DNA from 4 places in the Ensifer adhaerens genome. Region 4 is predicted to be linked to each of the others. Evidence: predicted binding sites of a transcription regulator. Region 4 holds the regulator's gene; each other region holds the start of a gene.
The links. The regulator LexA, encoded in region 4, represses DNA repair genes until DNA is damaged. The targets are predictions, from matches to a motif close to TGTTCNNNNTGTGTTCNG.
Positions count from the first base shown of each region.

Region 1 (5,078 bases), 180 kb from region 4:
GATAGGCGCGTCCCATCTGGCCGACGAGAGCCGGCAGCAGCTTCCACATCAACGGGTCCTGTGCGCCGAGCAACTGGGCGTGACGCATGGCGCGGCGCATGATGCGGCGCAGAACGTAGCCCCGGCCTTCGTTCGACGGCAGAACGCCGTCGGCAATCAGGAAGGCGGAGGAGCGCAGGTGGTCGGCGATGACGCGGTGGCTCGCGCGACGGTCGCCTTCGGCCTTGACGCCGGTTGCCTCTTCGGACGCGGCGATCAGGGCGCGGAAGAGATCGATGTCGTAGTTGTCGTGTTCGCCCTGCAGCACGGCTGCCAGGCGCTCGAGGCCCATGCCGGTGTCGATCGACGGACGCGGCAGGTTGACCCGCTCTTCCTTGGTGACCTGCTCGTACTGCATGAAGACGAGGTTCCAGATCTCGATGAAGCGGTCACCATCTTCGTCGGCCGAGCCGGGCGGTCCGCCCCAGATCTTGTCGCCATGGTCGTAGAAGATTTCAGAGCACGGGCCGCACGGGCCGGTATCGCCCATCGCCCAGAAGTTGTCGCTGGTCGGAATGCGGATAATACGGTCGTCGGAGAAGCCGGCGATCTTCTTCCAGAGGTCGAAGGCTTCGTCATCGGTGTGGTAGACCGTGACCAGCAGGCGCTTGGCGTCGAGGCCGTATTCCTTGGTGATCAGGTTCCAGGCAAGCTCGATGGCGTTCGCCTTGAAGTAATCGCCGAAGGAGAAGTTGCCGAGCATCTCGAAGAAGGTGTGGTGACGCGCGGTGTAGCCGACGTTGTCGAGGTCGTTGTGCTTGCCACCGGCGCGCACGCATTTCTGCGCCGTGACGGCCGTCGAATAGGGACGCTGCTCCAGGCCGGTGAAGACGTTCTTGAACTGCACCATACCGGCATTGGTAAACATCAATGTCGGGTCGTTGCGCGGCACCAACGGGCTCGACGACACGACCTCGTGACCGTTTCTGCGGAAATAGTCGAGAAAGGTCGACCGGATTTCATTCACGCCGCTCATCTTGCGTCCTATTCTTAAGCACCGATTCCGGCCCGGGTCCGGCCCACGCCGCGCCACTAAGCCATTGTCCCTAAACCCTGCAGCCACCCACGGCGACCGCACCCTCCAACGCGCTGGGTCGCCGGAACCAAAGGCTTTTATCGCTCACATATCCGACTGTCCAGACGCCAGCAAAAAACCGGCCGCCCATGGAACGACCGGTTTTCTTGTAACCTCAGTGGACCGAGCGGCTTATGCTTCCGGCGGCTCGTCACCGTCGTCCGCTTCCGGACCGCCATTCTCGAGGAACCGGTCGGCGATCAGGCCGGCGTTCTGGCGTAGCGCCGTCTCGATTTCGCGCGCAAGATCCGGATTGTCGCGCAGGAACGTCTTGGCGTTCTCGCGGCCCTGCCCCAGGCGCTGGCTGTTGTAGGAGAACCAGGCGCCGGACTTCTCGACGATGCCGGCCTTGACGCCGAGGTCGACGAGTTCGCCAGTCTTCGATACGCCTTCGCCATACATGATGTCGAATTCGACCTGCTTGAAGGGCGGTGCCATCTTGTTCTTGACGACCTTGACGCGGGTCTGGTTGCCAACAACCTCTTCGCGCTCCTTGACCGAACCGATGCGGCGGATGTCGAGGCGCACGGATGCGTAGAATTTCAGTGCGTTACCGCCTGTGGTGGTTTCCGGCGAGCCGAACATGACGCCGATCTTCATGCGGATCTGGTTGATGAAGATGACCATGCAATTCGACTTGGAGATCGATGCCGTCAGCTTGCGCAGCGCCTGGCTCATCAGACGGGCCTGCATGCCCGGCAGGCTGTCGCCCATTTCGCCTTCGATTTCAGCGCGCGGCACGAGCGCTGCAACGGAGTCGACGACGAGAACGTCGATCGCGCCGGAGCGTACCAGCGTGTCGGTGATCTCAAGCGCCTGCTCGCCGGTATCGGGCTGCGAGATCAGGAGGTTTTCAAGATCGACGCCGAGCTTGCGGGCATAGACCGGATCGAGCGCGTGTTCGGCGTCGACGAAGGCGCAGATGCCGCCCTTCTTCTGTGCTTCGGCGACGGTCTGCAGCGCCAGCGTCGTCTTACCCGAGCTTTCCGGGCCGTAAATTTCAACGATACGGCCCTTCGGCAGGCCGCCAATGCCGAGCGCGATGTCGAGGCTGAGAGAGCCGGTCGAAACCGTCTCGATCTCAATGATGCTGTCCTTCCCACCGAGCTTCATGATCGATCCCTTGCCGAACGAACGTTCGATCTGGGAAAGTGCCGCTTCAAGTGCCTTGCTTTTATCCACCGATTTGTCCTCTACGAGCCGCAAAGAGTTTTGTGCCATTTGGTCCACCTTTAGGTTATTGAAGCTACCGAGGCAATGAAGCCGCCGCAGGAGTTTTTGTACATGTTTTGTTCCGTATTTGCAAGAGCAGGACAATACATTGAAAAACGACCGATATTTTGGTTTCGTTCCGTTCATGTTCATGGATTGAAACCACGGGTTCTCGAAGACGAGGGATAGTCCTTCGAACCTGCCCGGTAAGGCTTTGCCGATTCGCCGACGACGAAGACGTCAGGCGCATCAGGTACTTGGAATTCGCCCATCGGCCATTGCAGATAGCCAACAGATATTTCGGCCGAACGGCCAAGCAGAGGAACATTCATGACGGAAGCTGAAATCGCCGTTTTCGGCGGTGCGCACATCGACAGGCGCGGCCGCATTTCGGGAACGACGGCACCGGGGTCCAGCAATCCCGGCACCTGGTTCGAAGAGGCCGGCGGTGGTGGCTTCAACGCGGCCCGCAACCTTTCGCGCCTCGGCCATGGCGTGCGCATGATCAGCACGCGTGGCGGCGATGCGGCTGGCGAAATGGTGACGGCAGCGGCGGCCGCCGCCGGCGTCATCGACAGCCCCCTCACCTTTCTCGATCGTCAGACGCCGAGCTACACGGCCATCCTCGAAAACGACGGCAATCTGGTCATCGCGCTCGCGGACATGGAGCTCTACCGGCTGTTCTCTCCCCGGCAGCTGCAGCGGCGGGCACTGCGCGAAGTCATCGCCACCAGCAAGCTCGTACTGACGGATGCCAACCTGCCGGAAGAAACGATTGCCGCGCTGGTGCAATCGGCTGCCGACAACGGGTGCCTTGTCGCCGGCATTGCGGTTTCGCCCGCCAAAGTCATCCGCTACCGTTCGTGCCTCTCATATCTGTCGTTCCTGTTCATGAACGAATCCGAGGCACGGGCGCTGACCGGCAAGGACGCGGCCGAGGCTGAAGAGTGGCCGTCGTTGCTGAGAAACGCAGGCCTCAAGGGCGGCGTGGTGACACGCGGCGGCCGCGCCGTCGTCGCATTCGATGGTGAGCGCACCTGCGTCGCCGTTCCGCCGGCCCTGCCGGCACTTGCCGACGTGACCGGCGCCGGCGACGCACTCGCTTCCGGATTCCTTTCCGCCCGCCTCGCGGGTCGCGGCATCGACGATTGCCTGCGGCACGGCATCGCAGCCGCCGGAATCACATTGCGCTCTCCCTTGGCCGCATCCGAAGAGATGTCCGCGGCCAATCTCGAACAGGCGCTGGCCCTTGTGCCCGCTCCCCAAATGCTGTCATGACAATTGCCAGCAGAACTCCCAAGGAAAGACGATGACCAAACCCGCTTCTCCCTCCCTGCCGATGGAATATTCGAACGAGGTCGCAGCCGCCAAGGCGCGTGGCGCGCCGATCGTGGCGCTGGAATCGACCATCATCACCCATGGCATGCCCTACCCGGGCAATCTGAACATGGCCCGCAGCGTCGAAGCGATCATCCGCGAACAGGGTGCCGTGCCGGCAACGATCGCCGTCATCCATGGCGTGCTGCATATCGGCCTTGAAGACGCCAAGCTGGAAGAACTGGCAAAGACGGAAGGGGCGATGAAGGTCTCGCGCGCCGACCTCGCCTTCGCGATTGCCGAACGCCGTACCGGCGCGACCACCGTTGCCGCGACGATGATTGCCGCTGCCCGCGCCGGCATTCGCGTCTTCGCGACCGGCGGTATCGGTGGCGTGCATCGCGGCGCCGAACTCAGCTTCGACATTTCGGCCGACCTCGACGAACTTGCCCGCACGGGTGTCATCGTCGTTTGCGCCGGCGCCAAGGCAATCCTCGACATTCCGAAAACGCTCGAAGTGCTCGAAACCCGCGGCGTACCCGTCGTCACCTATGACAGCGAAATCTTCCCGGCCTTCTGGTCGCGCGACAGTGGCCTCAAGAGCCCGCTGATGCTGAACAGCCCGGCAGCGATCGCCAACTTCCAGAACATGCGCGAACTGCTCGGCGTCGACGGCGGCATGCTGGTCGCCAATCCGGTTCCGGAAGAAAGCGAAATCCCGCGCGAAGAGATGGAAATCTACATCGCCCGCGCACTCGACAATGCCGAGAGCGACGAGATCACCGGCAAGGCCGTCACGCCTTACCTGCTCGACAATCTCTTCCACATGACCGAGGGCCGCAGCCTCGAGACCAACATCGCGCTGGTCGAGAACAATGCCCGCCTCGCCGGCGAAATTGCGGTCGCGTTGAACGCGCAATAACGCCACGCCGCAAGGTCACGAAAAATGCAAAAGCCCGGCACGCAAGTGCTGGGCTTTTGCATTTGCGAAGGTTGAGTATGCGCTGGAAGTTTAATCAAGTACCGAACGGTGCCTGCATTGCCTGACGCTCGGTCGTCGCTGGTCGTCGCATTCTCGTCGTCAAACACTACGATGACGATCATTCGTGGGCGTTCCTGGGAGGGCAACCGACGGGGATGGTGGCCGCGCTCGTGGTCGCGATGTCTGAGGTCATGGATATCCACCTCGACATTGGCGAGATCGCCGATCTTCCTCCGGGCTGGTCGGCAACGCGCACCGGTAACCTCGGTCAAGGCACAAGCACGATTGGTTCCGAATGCTTGACTTTGGAGCACCTGAGCCTCGATCCAGGCCGCTTCCGGCCGTTGGATCAATGGCTTCGATTTAGGAATCGAGCATCTCGCGTACTGCGACGGCCAGTTGCTTCAGCGAGAATGGCTTCGGCAGGAAGCCGAACTTCGCGTCAGCCGGCAG
Region 1 is NZ_CP083349.1:1,750,944-1,756,021, forward strand. Features, by position in the region: gene alaS (alanine--tRNA ligase) at 1-1,015, opposite strand, end outside; gene recA (recombinase RecA) at 1,247-2,335, opposite strand; gene LAC81_RS08620 (carbohydrate kinase family protein) at 2,657-3,604, shown strand; gene LAC81_RS08625 (pseudouridine-5'-phosphate glycosidase) at 3,636-4,565, shown strand; gene cckA (cell cycle histidine kinase CckA) at 4,989-5,078, opposite strand, start outside.
Region 1: a site for LexA is predicted at 2,394-2,411, ahead of recA (recombinase RecA). Genes of this name have one in related genera too.

Region 2 (5,078 bases), 1.6 Mb from region 4:
CCTCTACCGGATAGACCTCGCCGGCCGCGCGCCGGTGGAGGGCGCTGTGACCGTTGGCCTGCGCGCCGAGGATCTCCGGCTTGCCGGCGTAGGCGAAGACGCGATGCTGTTCCAGGTCGACTATGTCGAGGAACTAGGCGCCCAGCGGCTCGTACATGGCACCATCGAGGGGCAGGCCCTCACCATTGCGCTGTCGCCGGAAACGCCGCTGTCGGGCGATCTCGCTGTGACCATCGCCGTCGACCGCCTCCATTTCTTCTCGCCGGAGACCGGCAAGCGGCTGGAGCGCGGCACGTCGTTTGCGGGCGAAGCTCCGGCGCAAACCCTTCGCCTGGAGACCGCATCGTGATCTTTGAAACCGTAGAGCAGCTAGCCGTTCCCTCGCTCGAACTGCGCCAGGGATTTGCGTCGATCGTGCGCACCATTGCGGCCCATGACGCCGCTATGGGCGCACGCCCGGAGATGAACAGCATCGAGGTCGGCGGCACGTCTTCGTCGGATACGCCGCTCGCCTTTCCGCTTACCGTTGCTGCCTGGAACCTGGAACGCTGCCTGTTCCCGGCGGAAAGTGCCGCGCATCTGGCCGCAACGAATGCTCCGGTCGTCCTGCTTTCGGAAATGGACAGCGGCATGGCCCGCACCAGCCAGCGTCATCCGACCGCCGAAGTCGCCGACACGCTCGGCATGCACTATGCCTATGGCATCGAGTTCATCGAGATGGGTCTCGGCTCCGATACGGAGCGCGAATTCTGCGAGGATGATTTCAACGCCAAGGGGTTTCACGGCAATGCGCTGATGGCATCCGTGCCGCTCGGACGACCCTTCATGCTGCGCCTCTGGGGCGAACGCCTCTGGTTTACGGATGGCGAGCAGCCGCGTCTCGGCGAGCGCTTCGCGATCGGCGCGGTGATCGAAACGGAAGCCGGTCCCTTCGTCGCAGTCTCCACTCATCTCGAAAGTGCCACGACCGCCGTCTATCGCGAGCGCCAGGTCAAGGAATTGATCGATGCGCTCGATGAAACGTTTCCGGATATGCCGGTGCTGATCGGCGGCGATCTCAACACCGGCAACCACGCCGGCGGCGACTTCGAGGCCGAAGGGCTCTTTGCCTTGAGCGCTGCCAGGGGCTTTACCCGCCACGGCGGACCGCTCGACGTCATGACCACGCGCCCGAGCTTGATCACCCGCTGGCCGGAACGGGCGATGAAGCTCGACTGGTTCCTGTCGCGCGGTTTGAAGATCGGCGAGACCCGCGTCGTCCCTTCGCTCGATGAAACCGGTCGTCCGCTTTCGGACCACGATCTCATCACCTGCGCCATTGAGGGCTTTGAATAGGCTCGCCTCTCCTTGCCTAAGGCGCGCCCGCATTCTACATGTCGAGGGCTTTGCCAGTGCGGCAGAGGGCAGCGGTTTTCCGTCCTCTTCCGTTCCGGCGGTTTGAAATCGATCACGGCTATCCGTGATCCATGAGGGATGGGTAGATGGCGAAAATCGTCAATGTCGGGGTCCAGATGGACCATGTCTCGGGCATCAACATCGCGGGGGATTCCACCTTCGCCATGAGCCTCGAGGCACAGTCGCGCGGCTATCGTCTCTTCCACTATACGCCTGAGAAACTGTCGCTGCGCGACGGCAAGGTCTATGCGAGCGCGCAGCAGATGACGCTGCGCGACGTCAAGGGCGATCACTTCACGCTTGGCGAAGCCGAGCGTGTCGATCTTTCGACGATGGACGTCATCCTGCTCCGCCAGGATCCGCCCTTCGACATGGCCTACATCACCTCGACGCATCTTCTCGAGCGCCTGCATCCGAAGACGCTGGTCGTCAATGATCCGGCCTGGGTGCGCAATTCGCCGGAGAAGATCTTCGTCACCGAATTTGCCGACCTGATGCCGAAGACGCTGATCACCCGCGACCCCGCCGAAATCGCCAGCTTCCGCCAGGAGATGGGCGACATCATCCTGAAGCCGCTCTACGGCAATGGCGGCGCCGGCGTCTTCCATTCGACGCGCGACGATCGCAACCTCTCTTCTCTTCTGGAAATGTTCGGCCAGATGTTCCGCGAGCCCTTCATCGCCCAGGAATACCTGCCGGCGGTGCGCAAGGGCGACAAGCGCATCCTGCTCGTCGACGGCGAGCCGGTCGGCGCCATCAACCGCGTTCCGGCCGAGCATGACGCCCGCTCCAACATGCATGCCGGCGGCCGCCCGGAGCCGACCGAACTGACGGCGCGCGAAAAGGAAATCTGCGATCGCATCGCTCCGGCGCTGAAGGCCCGCGGCTTCCTCTTCGTCGGCATCGACGTCATCGGCGACTACATGACCGAGATCAACGTGACCTCGCCGACCGGCATCCGCGAAGTCAAGAAGTTCGGCGGCGCCGATGTCGCCAGCCTTCTCTGGGATGCGATCGAGCGCAAGCGCGCCTGATCGGCGCTAGCGGATAGACTACTCCGGTCGACGAAGCGTGCTGCGGGCCTTCGCCCGCGGCCGTTTGCCGGAACGGCACCTTTGCCGATGCGTCCGCCTCCTTTCGAATGTTCTGTAATTGTTCTTGTTTTTGTGCGTAATCCGTGCAAGGCTTCTGCCTGCAACCCTGGGCGGTTGTGGCGCCCGATAGCCGGGCTGCCTGGGCGAGGGGGCAAGCATGGTCGCGCGCGTCAGCACGGTCGCATTTCAGGGTATCGAGGGTCTGCCTGTTGATGTGCAGGTGATGGTCGCACCGGGCAAGGTCGGGATGCAGATCGTCGGCCTGCCGGACAAGGCCGTCGCCGAAAGCCGCGAGCGGGTGCAGGCAGCCCTGCATGCCTCCGGTCTCGCCCTGCCGGCCAAGCGGGTCACCGTCAATCTCGCCCCCGCCGACCTTCCCAAGGAAGGCAGCCACTTCGATCTTGCCATCGCGCTCGGCCTGATGGCGGCCCTCGGCGCCATTCCGGGCGATGCGCTGGCGCCCTATGTGGTGATCGGGGAACTGAATTTGGACGGTACGATTGCGGCGGTTGCCGGAGCGCTTCCGGCGGCAATCGGCGCCAATGCGCTCGGCAAAGGGCTGATCTGCCCGGCCGAAAGTGGACCCGAGGCGGCGTGGGCCGGGGCCGAGATCGATATCCTGGCGCCGCGCAGCCTGATCGCGATCGCCAACCATTTCCGCGGCACGCAGGTGCTTTCGCGGCCGGACGCCGCAATCCGCTCGGGCGCTACCGACCTGCCCGATCTCGCCGACATCAAGGGCCAGGAGAGCGCCAAGCGGGCGCTCGAGGTGGCCGCTGCCGGCAACCACAATCTCTTGATGGTTGGCCCGCCCGGATCGGGCAAGTCGATGCTCGCCGCCCGCCTGCCGTCGATCCTGCCGCCGCTCAACCCGACCGAGCTTCTCGAAGTGTCGATGATCCATTCGATCGCCGGGCAGCTTCCGGGCGGTAAGCTGTCGGACCGACGGCCGTTCCGCACGCCGCACCATTCCGCGACCATGGCCGCCATGGTCGGCGGGGGCTTGCGCGCCAAGCCCGGCGAGGCGTCGCTTGCCCATAACGGCGTGCTGTTTCTCGACGAATTTCCGGAATTCTCGCCGCAGGTGCTCGACGCGCTGCGCCAGCCGCTCGAGACCGCCGAATGCATCATCGCCCGTGCCAATCACCGCGTCAGCTATCCCGCCGCGATCCAGCTTGTCGCCGCCATGAACCCCTGCCGCTGCGGCATGGCCGGCGAACCCGGTCGCAGCTGCGCCCGCGGCCCGCGCTGCATGTCCGACTATCAGGCGCGCATCTCCGGTCCGCTGATGGACCGCATCGATATCCGCATCGACGTGCCGGCCGTCAGCGCCGCCGATCTCCTGAAGCCGGCCGCAGCCGAAAGCAGCGAGGTCGTTGCCCGCCGGGTCGCGCATGCCCGTGCCATGCAGATCGACCGCTTTGCCGTCCTCGGCCATGCGGACTTGACCAGCAATGCCCGCGCGTCGACCTCGCTGATCGAGAAGATCGCGGCACCCGACGCGGCCGGGCTGCAGCTTCTTCGGGACGCCGCCGAAAAGATGAAATTCTCCGCACGCGGCTACCACCGTGTCCTGAAGGTCGCCCGCACCCTCGCCGATCTCGATGGTGCCGCAACGGTCGGCCGCATTCATCTTGCCGAAGCGATTTCCTATCGCATTGCCGGCGAGCGGCTACAGGCGGCGGCATAGCGATCGCCCCCACTGCGGCAATCGATCCATGTTTCGTGTTTTGAGGTTCCGACACCATGTTCTCCCCAGGCATGGCCGTTGCGCGAAACGCTTGGCCGGGCTGATCAGTCTTTTGATGTGCGGGTCTTTCCCGGGGCAGCGGCGCGCTTGCCGATCTCGCGCAAATTCTCGACGTTGCGGATGAGCTGTATTTCACCGCCGCAAACTCCAGTACGATCATCCTGAAGTGATTGGCCGACAGGGGGTGAACCGGATGACGGATGCATCAAACGGCAGAAGAACCGATCGCGCCGAACGTCTGATCAAGGCGTTGCCGTCGGCGGTTTATGCCGCGCTGATCGATCCTGCTGCGGTGGCAGTCTGGTTGCCGCCCGAAGGCATGAAGGGGCAGGTGCTGGCCTTTGAGCCCCATGTTGGCGGCGCCTTCCGCATGGCGCTGATCTATGACAGCCCGCACGATGGAACTCGTGGCAAGACCTCACAAGATGCCGACATCGTTTCCGGCCGCTTCGTCGCGTTGGAGCCGGATCTGTGCGTGGTGCAGGAGACCGAGTTTCAATCCGACAATCCGGCCTTTGCCGAGACGATGCGGATCACCTGGGCGCTGGAGCCGATGGCAGATGGCACCCGCGCCAGCGTCACCTGCGAAAACGTGCCGGAGGGGATTTCCAAGGAAGATCACGACGCCGGCCTTCGCTCAACGCTCGCCAATCTCGCCGGCGTCACGGAGCAGTCTAGTTGAAGCGGGGTCGCCGGCCGATAGGCAGAAGGAAAAAAGGGCGCCCTCGGCGCCCTTACTGAACGTTGGAGAATAGTGGACTAACCACCCAGACCCTCGAACAGCACCGTCGAGAGATAGCGCTCGGCAAAGGACGGGATGATGACGACGATGGTCTTGC
Region 2 is NZ_CP083349.1:4,135,380-4,140,457, forward strand. Features, by position in the region: gene LAC81_RS20155 (sn-glycerol-3-phosphate import ATP-binding protein UgpC) at 1-349, shown strand, start outside; gene LAC81_RS20160 (endonuclease/exonuclease/phosphatase family protein) at 346-1,335, shown strand; gene gshB (glutathione synthase) at 1,482-2,429, shown strand; gene LAC81_RS20170 (YifB family Mg chelatase-like AAA ATPase) at 2,647-4,179, shown strand; gene LAC81_RS20175 (SRPBCC domain-containing protein) at 4,433-4,921, shown strand; gene cysK (cysteine synthase A) at 4,999-5,078, opposite strand, start outside.
Region 2: a site for LexA is predicted at 2,538-2,555, ahead of LAC81_RS20170 (YifB family Mg chelatase-like AAA ATPase). Genes of this name have one in related genera too.

Region 3 (5,078 bases), 370 kb from region 4:
ACACGAGCCAGAACGATAGCTCCGTGCCCGTTGCCGCGGCACCGGCAACGATACGGGTGGTGTAGAGGCCAGCGAGCGTGAAGACGTCGACCAGGAGCTTGCGCTTCAGCACGAAGGTGTAGGCGGTTGTCGCGAAGGCATAGAACGCCAGCACCCCGGCGAATTTCCACGGCAACAACAAGGTCAGCGACAGCGATGCGAGAACTAGGCAGCCGGCGAGAGTGAGCGCCGTCGGCACCGACATCTGGCCGCTGGCGAGCGGTCGGTGGCGCTTCTTTGCATGGCGGCGGTCGTTCGAAAGATCCGAAAGGTCGTTGACGACGTAGACCGCCGAAGCAAGGAAGCTGAACGCGAAAAAGGCAATGATGACGCTGACGATCGCGTCGAAATGCAGGACCTCGTGATTGAGGATCATCGGCACGCCGATCAGCACGTTCTTTGCCCACTGATGCACCCGGATGGATTTCAGCGGTGCCAGCACGCTCACCTTGCCGGTATCAAGGCACTCGGCATCATGGTTGCGGCGCCATTTTTCGGCAGCGGCATCAGGCGCAACCACGATCGCGCGGCGCGCCGCCTCGAAGACGGCGATGTCGTCGCGGCTGTTGCCCATGTAGTCGAACGCGCCGTCGCCGAAACGATCGACCAGCGCCTGGCGCTTACGGCTGCTCGTCAGATTGAGCGCATCGGTCGAATGCATGACAGAGGAAAAGAGGCCGACGTGATCGGCAATATCCCTGGCAACCGACGGCGCCGCACCGGTGACGAGCACCAGTTCGCGGCCCGTCTTTTTCTCCTCGGTGAGCCGGTCGATGACGGCCTGCCGGTAGGGCCAGTCCTGCGCCCTGCGCCCGGAACGCAGGGCCACCTCGTGCTTCAACCGCGCCTTGCCCTTTGCCAGCCAGAACAGCATGGGAAAAAGCATCAGGGGGTTGCGCAACAGGATGATCGCCGCACCTTCCCACAGTGTATCGGCGGCCAACAGAGTACCGTCCAGATCCACACACAGCGGAATGTGCCGTGTCTCGGTGCGCGCGTCCATGATTTCCATCCCAGCCATAATTGCCGGCATGATGGCGTCTTCAACTTTCCAGAGTGGAAACACGGGCCACAATCTCGCCCGGAAACTGTCGGCCTGGTTAACAAATGTCGGCAGCGCGGACAAAGGTCAGTGGCGGCCGATCCAGTTCAACGCATCACGCCAGTCAGTCATGCGCACCGGGGTGCCGTGTGAGCCGCTTTCGAACAGGACGAAGCGCGTCGGATAGCCTTGAGCCTTCAGCGTGCGATAGAGCGCCTTCTGGCTCTCGGCCGGATAAACGCTGTCGCGGCTGCCATGGCTGAAGTACATGGGCAACTTCGCCTTGAAGGCGGCGCTCTTCGTAAAATCGGGGTCGCTCACGCCACCCATCACCATCATGCCGCTGAGAGCTGCGACAGCGGAGGGATCGCGCGAAACGCCCCAGCAGATGAAGCTGCCCATCGAGGCGCAGGCCAGCACCACGGGCCGGCCGCCCGAGCGCTCTGAGACCTGCCTGACCAGGCCGGCAATATCCGCGGCACCTGACGTGTCGAAGGAACGGACGCTTGGTGCGTAATAGACGCCACCATTGGCGACAGCGAGGTTTTTCAGCCGATTGAAGTTGCCGCCGAAGGAAAAGTCGTTGGTGCCGAGCCGTCGGTCGCCACCGCGACCGTGGATGAAGATCACCGTGAAGGCAGCGCCGCGGTCCGGACCGACGCGGGTCACGTCAAGCGAACGGCCCCCGATGTCGAGTGTCTCGTTGACCTGCTCGCTTTTCACGCCCAGAGAAACATAGGCGCGCTTCACCCGGCGTTCCGGGATTTCGTCCCGTTCGTTGATATCGCGCAGTTCTTGATAGTCGACAGTCAGGTCATCACCGTCATCATTTTGCTGCAGCACCTTGCCATAGGAGAAGAGCTCGTCCTTGAAGGGCTTCAGTGCCTGAGCCTGGGCGACGGAAGCTGCGGAAAAAAAGGCAACGGCCAGCAGAAGCCGACGAAACGGAAAAACAATTGTGGACACGGCCAATGACGGGCTCCCTTGTTCGCCGAACAGCCTTGCCATCGCCCGGACGTCAAAGCAACACTTGCGCCATGACACGGCCGCGAAGGCGGCATTTCGCCAAGGCCGATGCCGGCATTCTCCTTTTGTTCGCGTATCCTGTGAGAGTCTGGCAGAATTCAGGTGATTCGACCGCCGGGGGATGGCGGCAAAGCCGAGGTCTTGCTATGGCCTCAGGCATCCCCATACGACAGGAACGATCCGAACGGCCCCATGGACGACAACAGCGACCTCTTTTCAATGCCCGAGCAACCGAAGCCCGTACAGCCGAGCGCCAAACCGGCTGTGCCAGCGGCACCCATCGTGCGCGAAGAGCCGCGCCCTGCCCCGAAAGGCAGTGATGGCAGTGATTATGATGCGTCGGCAATCGAGGTGCTCGAAGGCCTGGAGCCGGTCCGCCGTCGTCCGGGCATGTATATCGGCGGCACGGACGAGAAGGCGCTGCACCATCTCTTCGCCGAAGTCATCGACAACTCGATGGACGAAGCGGTGGCCGGCCATGCCAACTTCATCGAAGTGCACCTCGACGCAGATGGCTTCCTGACCGTCACCGACAACGGTCGTGGCATCCCAGTCGAGAACCATCCAAAATTCCCGGGCAAGTCGACGCTCGAAGTCGTCATGACGGTTCTGCATGCCGGCGGCAAGTTCGACGGCAAGGCCTATGAGACCTCCGGCGGTTTGCATGGTGTGGGCGTTTCCGTCGTCAACGCGCTGTCCGACGCGCTCGAAGTCGAGGTCGCGCGCAACCGCAAGCTCTATCGCCAGCGCTTCTCCCGCGGCATTCCGCAGGGCGGGCTTGAAGAACTCGGCGACGTGCACAACCGCCGCGGCACCCGCGTTCGCTTCCATCCGGACCCGGATATTTTCGGGCCGCACGCGCATTTCGAGCCCGGTCGCCTGTTCCGCATGGCGCGCTCGAAGGCCTATCTCTTCGGCGGCGTCGAGATCCGCTGGTCCTGCGATCCCTCGCTGCTGCAGGAAGGCTCGGAGATCCCGGACAAGGCTGTCTTCCACTTCCCGGGCGGCCTGAAGGACTATCTCGCCGCAACACTCGGTAAGGAATTCACCGTCACCCGTGAGATCTTCGCCGGCAAGTCGGAGAAGGCAAACGGGCACGGCTCGCTCGAATGGGCCGTCACCTGGTACGGCGGCGACCAGCAGGTCCATTCCTACTGTAATACCATCCCGACGCCCGAGGGCGGCACGCACGAGGCGGGCTTCCGCATCGCGCTGACCAAGGGCTTGAAGAACTATGCCGAGCTGACGCAGAACAAGCGGGCGGCGATCATCACCACGGACGACGTGATGATTTCGGCAGCAGGCATGCTCTCGGTCTTCATTCGCGAACCGGAATTCGTCGGCCAGACCAAGGACAAGCTTGCGACGGTCGAAGCCCAGCGCATCGTCGAAAACGCACTGCGCGACCCATTCGACCACTACCTTGCCGACAATCCGGGCGAAGCCGCCAAGCTGCTCGACTGGGTCGTCGAGCGTGCAGAAGAACGCGTGCGCCGACGCAAGGAAAAGGAAGTCAACCGCAAGACGGCAGTGCGCAAGCTGCGTCTGCCGGGCAAGCTCGCGGACTGCTCGCAGAACACCGCAGAAGGCGCCGAACTCTTCATCGTCGAAGGGGACTCTGCAGGCGGATCGGCAAAGCAGGCACGCAACCGCGCCAACCAGGCGATCCTGCCGTTGCGCGGCAAGATCCTCAACGTTGCAAGCGCCGGCCGCGAAAAGCTGAGCGCCAACCAGCAGATCACCGATCTCGTCCAGGCGCTTGGCTGCGGCACCCGCAGCAAATACCGCGAAGAGGACCTGCGCTACGAGCGCATCGTCGTCATGACCGACGCCGACGTCGACGGCGCGCACATCGCCTCGCTGCTGATCACCTTCTTCTATCAGGAAATGCCTGAGCTGATCCGCGGCGGTCATCTCTATCTCGCCGTGCCGCCGCTCTATCGCATCAGCCAGGGCTCGAAGACGCTTTATGCGCGCGACGATGCGCATCGAGAAGAATTGATGCGCACCGAGTTTTCCGGTCGCGGCAAAGTCGAGATCGGTCGCTTCAAGGGTTTGGGCGAGATGCTGCCGGCGCAGCTCAAGGAAACGACGATGGACCCGAGGTTCCGCACGTTGCTCAAGGTCGAGATCGACGAGATCGATTTCGAAGGCACGCGCGAGGCGGTGGACAATCTCATGGGTACCAAGGCCGATGCCCGCTTCCGCTTCATCCAGGAGCGCGCCGTATTTGCCGAGAACTTGGACATCTGATCCGGAACTGTTGCGAAAATGCGCACGCTTCTTGTGCGCCCTGAGCCATCAAGATCGAAAGCGGCGGCCCGAGGCCGCCGTTTCCGTTTTCAAGTCCTTGCGGTAAGCGGGCGAAGAGAGATCATGCCGTCTTGCGAACTGGCTTTTCCATGAACAGGCTCAGCGGATCCGGCTGGTAGTCTCCGAAAGGTGAACGCTCGACATAGCCGGCCGCCTTGTAAAGCCCGATCGCCTCGGGCTGATAGATGCCGGTTTCGAGGCGAATTGCCGTGTAGCCAAGTTCACCCGCACGTGCCTCCACGGCCTGCAACAACAACTTGCCGACTTTCAGGCCCCTCGCCTCAGGATCGACGAACATGCGCTTGATCTCGGCCGTGCCGTCACCGGCTTCCACGAGCGCGCAGCAGCCGACGATGTCATCCTCACGGCGCGCCACCAGGAACGAGACCCCGGCCTGCTCCAGGCTCGACAGGTCGACCATGTGATTGCTTTCGGCAGGATAGAGCGAAGCGGCATAAGCGTCGGAGAGTTCCAGCAGACGCACGACCGTGGCTTGGCGTGGCGACTCCAGGGCTATGGTTACGGCAGGCAATGATTTCGTCCTTCTCGGCTTCAGCGATTTGCGCCGGAGGTTAGTGCTACTCGTACAGCCCGCCAATACGTCAAATGACGCAGGCTCCCGGTACTCGCCCTATCAATCCGGCTAACAGGCTGAAAC
Region 3 is NZ_CP083349.1:1,208,340-1,213,417, reverse strand. Features, by position in the region: gene LAC81_RS05960 (UbiA family prenyltransferase) at 1-1,042, opposite strand, end outside; gene LAC81_RS05955 (alpha/beta hydrolase) at 1,169-2,089, opposite strand; gene parE (DNA topoisomerase IV subunit B) at 2,300-4,360, shown strand; gene LAC81_RS05945 (GNAT family N-acetyltransferase) at 4,482-4,952, opposite strand.
Region 3: a site for LexA is predicted at 2,163-2,180, ahead of parE (DNA topoisomerase IV subunit B). Genes of this name have one in related genera too.

Region 4 (5,078 bases):
GACACGCGACGCCCTGGTGCTGAGGCCGATATTTGCGGAACCGCAATGCCTTCGAAGGAAGACATTGCCGCAGCACGTTTCACTAATGTGGAGTTTTTTGGAAGCCTCAGCTCACGCGGTAGTGGTGTGATGATGGCCTCCTGACTGGATCGTCGCCTGTCCCGCCGATCCGCCGCCTCAACCGGTTCTGGCGGCAACGGCTCTGGCGTCGTGTTCGTCCGGTATCAGTACGAGAAAATCCCACCTTGGCTTCACTGTGCTGATCGCAGCTTACCCGCGTTCATGAATGGAAGAATGCGCGGGACGTCGAGCGCATAGGCAGGATAACCGGGGAACGCAGTCTGCAATACTCGTTCCTCGTTGATCATTCTGCGAATTTGCAGCAGCCACTGGACACCCCCAAGAAGTACTGACCAGACCGAAAGATTGAGGACGATCAAGCCGATCATGGCGATCTCTTCCGTTAGATAGAGCGGGTGGCGAACAATCGAGTAGGGTCCGCCCGTGATCAAGGTCCGGGCCTCGGGCATGATGCTGAAGGCGCGACCGAGCCAGAAAAGAACGACGGCTGACGAAACCATCCCGACCACGATCATAGCCGTGCCGGCCATTTGGAGCGCCAAACTTGTATCGGCGGGCTCGGGCAAGTATGCGATCAGGCCGAGAAGAAATGTTCCTGCCATCGCAGTCAAATAGGGTTCGAAGCCGGTGGCGGCTCTGATCGGCGGCAAGCGGGTAATGGCTACCACGCAGACCATTCCGAGGAATAGGACGGTGGCGGCGGTTGAAGTCAACGCCAAGACGTCAGCCGACTGCAACTCGTCTTTCGCTACGATTTGCGCGGCGTGAACGATGCGCCGCAACATCGCGATCGTAAAATACGCGCAGATACCGAACCTGCCGATGTAGTCGGCGGCGAGCAACATTCTACCCTTCAGCATCCAAATACCTCCCCTCTATCGCCGGTAAGAATGCCACGGTTGCGAGCGGCTTCAAGCGTAACTTTAGAAGTTGCTTAATTCAGAAGGTGGACGCCATGCTGTGCCGCCGCAGCGACGGGAAGGAACCCACGCTTAAGCCGCAGCGCGACTATGTTTTGCTGGCGACGATGTCGAAATACGCCGGCGAGGGATTTGTGCGATCTTTGACGGGTTTGGTGTCTCGGAACCCTTTCCGCGCCACGCCCAATTCGGCAAGGAGGCGCCTCTTAAGGGACGACAGACAGCATCAGGAGTACCTGTTGAGCCTCGAAAAAATCGCGGAGGTTGTCGTCGGAATCGTGCTCGCCGAGATCGATGTGAAGGGCGAGCGCTTCTTGCGGAAGGTGATGGAGTGGCAGCGTGACCGATCCCGTCGTGACCCTTATGGACGCTCACAGGGCGGCCCTGAGGGCACTATGACAGCCTTCGGCAGAGATGGTGACCTGCGACGTGTTTGTCGGCGCCGCGAAGGGAACCGGGGTTCAAGCACCTACAGCTGGTGAGCGGGTTTCTGGCTCGGGGTTCGCATTGAACATGTCGCATTTCATGTCGTGTGGATCCGCCGTCGCCTCGTGGAAGTGCAGGGAAAGCAAAGGATTCTCGCAGCAACATAGCGTTACGCGGAAGCGGTGTTTTTTCCGCTTCGCGACGACTGCAACATATTGATTATATTGGTGAATGTATTTGGAGGCCTCGCCCGGAATTGAACCGGGGTACAAGGATTTGCAGTCCTCTGCGTCACCACTCCGCCACGAGGCCTCACGGCTCGGATAACCGAGCGTTGGCGGGGATTTAGAATGATTGCAGAAAATCCGCAAGAGGCATTTTCGGAAAAAGCACAAAGCGAATTTGCGGTTCGGGCGCTTTCCACAGGCAGAACGTCCGGCAAGGCCGATTGCTCCTGCCCAGCGAGCAGCAATGCTTCAAGAAGAGGTCGGAACGATTACCTTCCTCAGCTTACTCCGGGTTGCGACGCGTAGGTGCTTTCGCTCAGGCATGCCACACGCCCGCACAAGCCACGTCTTCTAAGCCCCGTACGGATCTTATCGCTTCGGTGAAATCGGTAGAGGGGGAACGATGACTCCGCTGACATCAGCCGCATCGGTAGCGTCCGTCATCATCAAACGGAGGCAATGGCTTATATGAAGACGAAACTTGTCCTGACGGCGTTAATCCTCTTTGCTGCGACCACATTCGAGGCGCGGGCAGAGGACCTGGTTTTCAAGCTGAAGAACAACACAAGTGCAGTTCTGACCAATTTCTACACGTCGCCGGTAGGCGTCAACGAGTGGGAAGACGATGTTTTCGGCCGGCAGGTTCTGAATCCCGGCGAGAACATGGAAATCACCATCGCTGACGGCCGGGATGTCTGCAAGTACGACATGCGCTTCGAGTTCGAAGAGGATTCGGGCCTCGATACGACCGAAGATACGCAGGACCTTTGCGAACTCGGCGAATACACCATCCACGAGTAGGCGACGCGTTATCGGATGAACAAGAAGAACCTCGCTACCGCAAGCGGCAGCGAGGTTCTTCCGAGTACCAGATTTTTATCTGGGATCAGTGGTAGCGGCGGATCAGCCCAACGAGCTTGCCCTGGATCTTCACACGATCAGGCCCGAAGATCCGTGTCTCGTAGGCAGGGTTTGCGGCCTCAAGCGCAATCGATGCGCCCTTGCGTCGGAATCGCTTCAGCGTCGCTTCCTCGTCATCCACGAGCGCCACGATGATGTCGCCGGGGTTGGCGGTATTGCCATTTCGGATGATCACGGTGTCGCCGTCGAAGATGCCGGCTTCGATCATCGAGTCGCCCTTGACTTCGAGGGCGTAGTGTTCGCCGTTGCCGATCATGTCGAGCGGAACGGTGATGTCGTGCGTGTTGTTCTGGATCGCCGAGATCGGCACACCGGCAGCGATGCGGCCCATGACCGGCACGGAAACTGATGTGTTTTCGGCCACCGGCGCCGGCTTCGGTGGTGCGGCAGGGGCTGCCGCCGCCGGCTTGCCGAGGCTTCCCTCGATCACGCTCGGCGAGAAGCCGCGACGTGGCTGCTGCTGGCTGGACGCGTAGGCTTCCGGAAGCTTGATGACCTCGAGCGCGCGGGCCCGGTTCGGCAGACGGCGAATGAACCCGCGTTCTTCGAGCGCGGTAATCAGACGGTGGATGCCGGACTTCGACGCTAGGTCGAGCGCATCCTTCATTTCATCGAATGACGGTGGGACGCCCGACTCCTTCATGCGTTCGTGAATGAACAGAAGCAATTCCTGTTGCTTGCGGGTCAGCATGGCACGTCGCTCCAGAAGGCGTGAAACAAATCAAGAACAGACACTATCTGTTCCATATGTGTTCTGCAAGTGCCTAAAATTCCGTGAATTCAGTCAATTGGCGGGACTGCGCGTGCCGGTTGGTCACTTTTACGGGAGCAAAGCGGGTTTTGGTGATGATTGTGTGGTTGGAAACGACCGTATTGGACTGCGTCGAGCGAATCGCGAGCGTTCTGATGGCGAGGGTCAGGCCGGCTGCGTGGCGGCGCAGGCGTCTTCGAATTCCTTCACCGTCTCTGCGCTGTTGTCTTCGGGAAGCACCGCGTCCGCCGCATCGGTCGCGACGGGCGTGTCGCCGTCATAGACGAACGACTGGATGTAGAACGCAATGGCACCCTTCCACACGTTGCGTCCATCAATCTGGTGGCAGGGGACGGCGGTTTCGAAGTCCGTCTGGAGTTCATCGACCGTGGCGGCACTGAGCTTGACGTCAGGCATGTTAGGCGATGCGACTATCGAAGCGAGAAGCAGGGCGGCAAGCACGGTGATCGTCCACTTTGAGGCAAGGGTGGCACTACGGGGCGGTTAACGATGTGAACCGCGCTTTCGTTCCGAAGTCCAGCAAACTTGGCGATCACTCTCACGTGTTCAACAGGTCTTTGAGTTCAGGCTGTGACCGGTTTGCGCCAGAGGTGCGCGGCGGCAGGGCCCGTCGATCCTGGCGCGATTGGCCGACTTGCGATCGCATCGGTTGTAGCAGTCCGTGTCCTCGCTTTCGGCGCGCACAAATCCATGTTGTGATCGCGCTGCACTGTCTCGACAGGTTGCAAAAATACGATAACTTTGCGGGGAAAGTGGGGTGGTTGCATGCATAGATTGTCGTTGGCGGTTCTCGGTCTGTTGGCGGCGGCCGGAGCGGCCTCTGCTGAAGAAGGTCGTTCGAATATCTGGAAGCGGATCAATGCCTGGACGGTCGGTTCCGATCCGTCCTTGGGCGGCTCGTGCTACGCGGCGACGAGCTATGACGCCGGCGCGATCCTTCGTATCGGCTTCTATCCAAGGGGATCGGCGAACCTGGCGTTTCTTTCGATCGGCAATGCTACCTGGAAATCGATCGAGCCTCAAAGGGAGTATGACGTCGCCTTGCAGCTCGACCGCGGCCGCCAGTGGCCGGCCGTTGCGTTCGGCGTGGACCTCACGGGTTCGAAGGCCCTGGTCGTCAATTTCTCCAATACAGATTTCTTCACCGAATTCGTGCGCAAGAATACGCTGGCGCTGGCGTTCGAAGGGCGCGTGGTGGCGAGCCTCAGTCTGCGTGATTCGATGAAGGCCGTCAGCGAGATGTTCAAATGCCAGGAGGCCGTGAACGCGCTGATGCCGAACGGCGGGCAGGGGAAGGCCGCCGATCCCTTTGCGGGCGCCGGCAGTAATGCGCCGAACAATGACCCGTTTGCGGGCGGCGGCCAGACCAAGTCGTCGAAAGATCCCTTCGCCATGTAATTCCCTGGCGTGAGCATCGGTCTGCACGAGAGGTGAATATTCCTAAATATTGCGTGGGTACGGGTCGCCCACCCTCGACAGTCACGCGGCGACCTATCAAAATGCGCGCAAACGGGGGCTTTGCATGCGTAGATTGCTGTTCGGGTTGGTGGGCTGTCTGATGGTGACGGGGCCGGCCGTGGCTGAAGAGGCCGAGATCATCAAGTGGAAGGAAGTCGGCGGCTGGACCGTTGCTTCCGACACGTCGATGGAAGGCTCGTGTTTCATCACGTCGATGTTCGAGGGCGGGGTCACGCTGCGCCTGGGGTTTTATCCAAAGGGCTCCGAATCGCC
Region 4 is NZ_CP083349.1:1,574,852-1,579,929, forward strand. Features, by position in the region: gene LAC81_RS07810 (thermonuclease family protein) at 1-23, shown strand, start outside; gene LAC81_RS07815 (methyltransferase family protein) at 252-941, opposite strand; gene LAC81_RS07820 (hypothetical protein) at 1,037-1,483, shown strand; tRNA gene LAC81_RS07825 (tRNA-Cys) at 1,666-1,739, opposite strand; gene LAC81_RS07830 (hypothetical protein) at 2,123-2,455, shown strand; gene lexA (transcriptional repressor LexA) at 2,541-3,266, opposite strand; gene LAC81_RS07840 (hypothetical protein) at 3,492-3,743, opposite strand; gene LAC81_RS07845 (hypothetical protein) at 4,146-4,745, shown strand; gene LAC81_RS07850 (hypothetical protein) at 4,870-5,078, shown strand, end outside.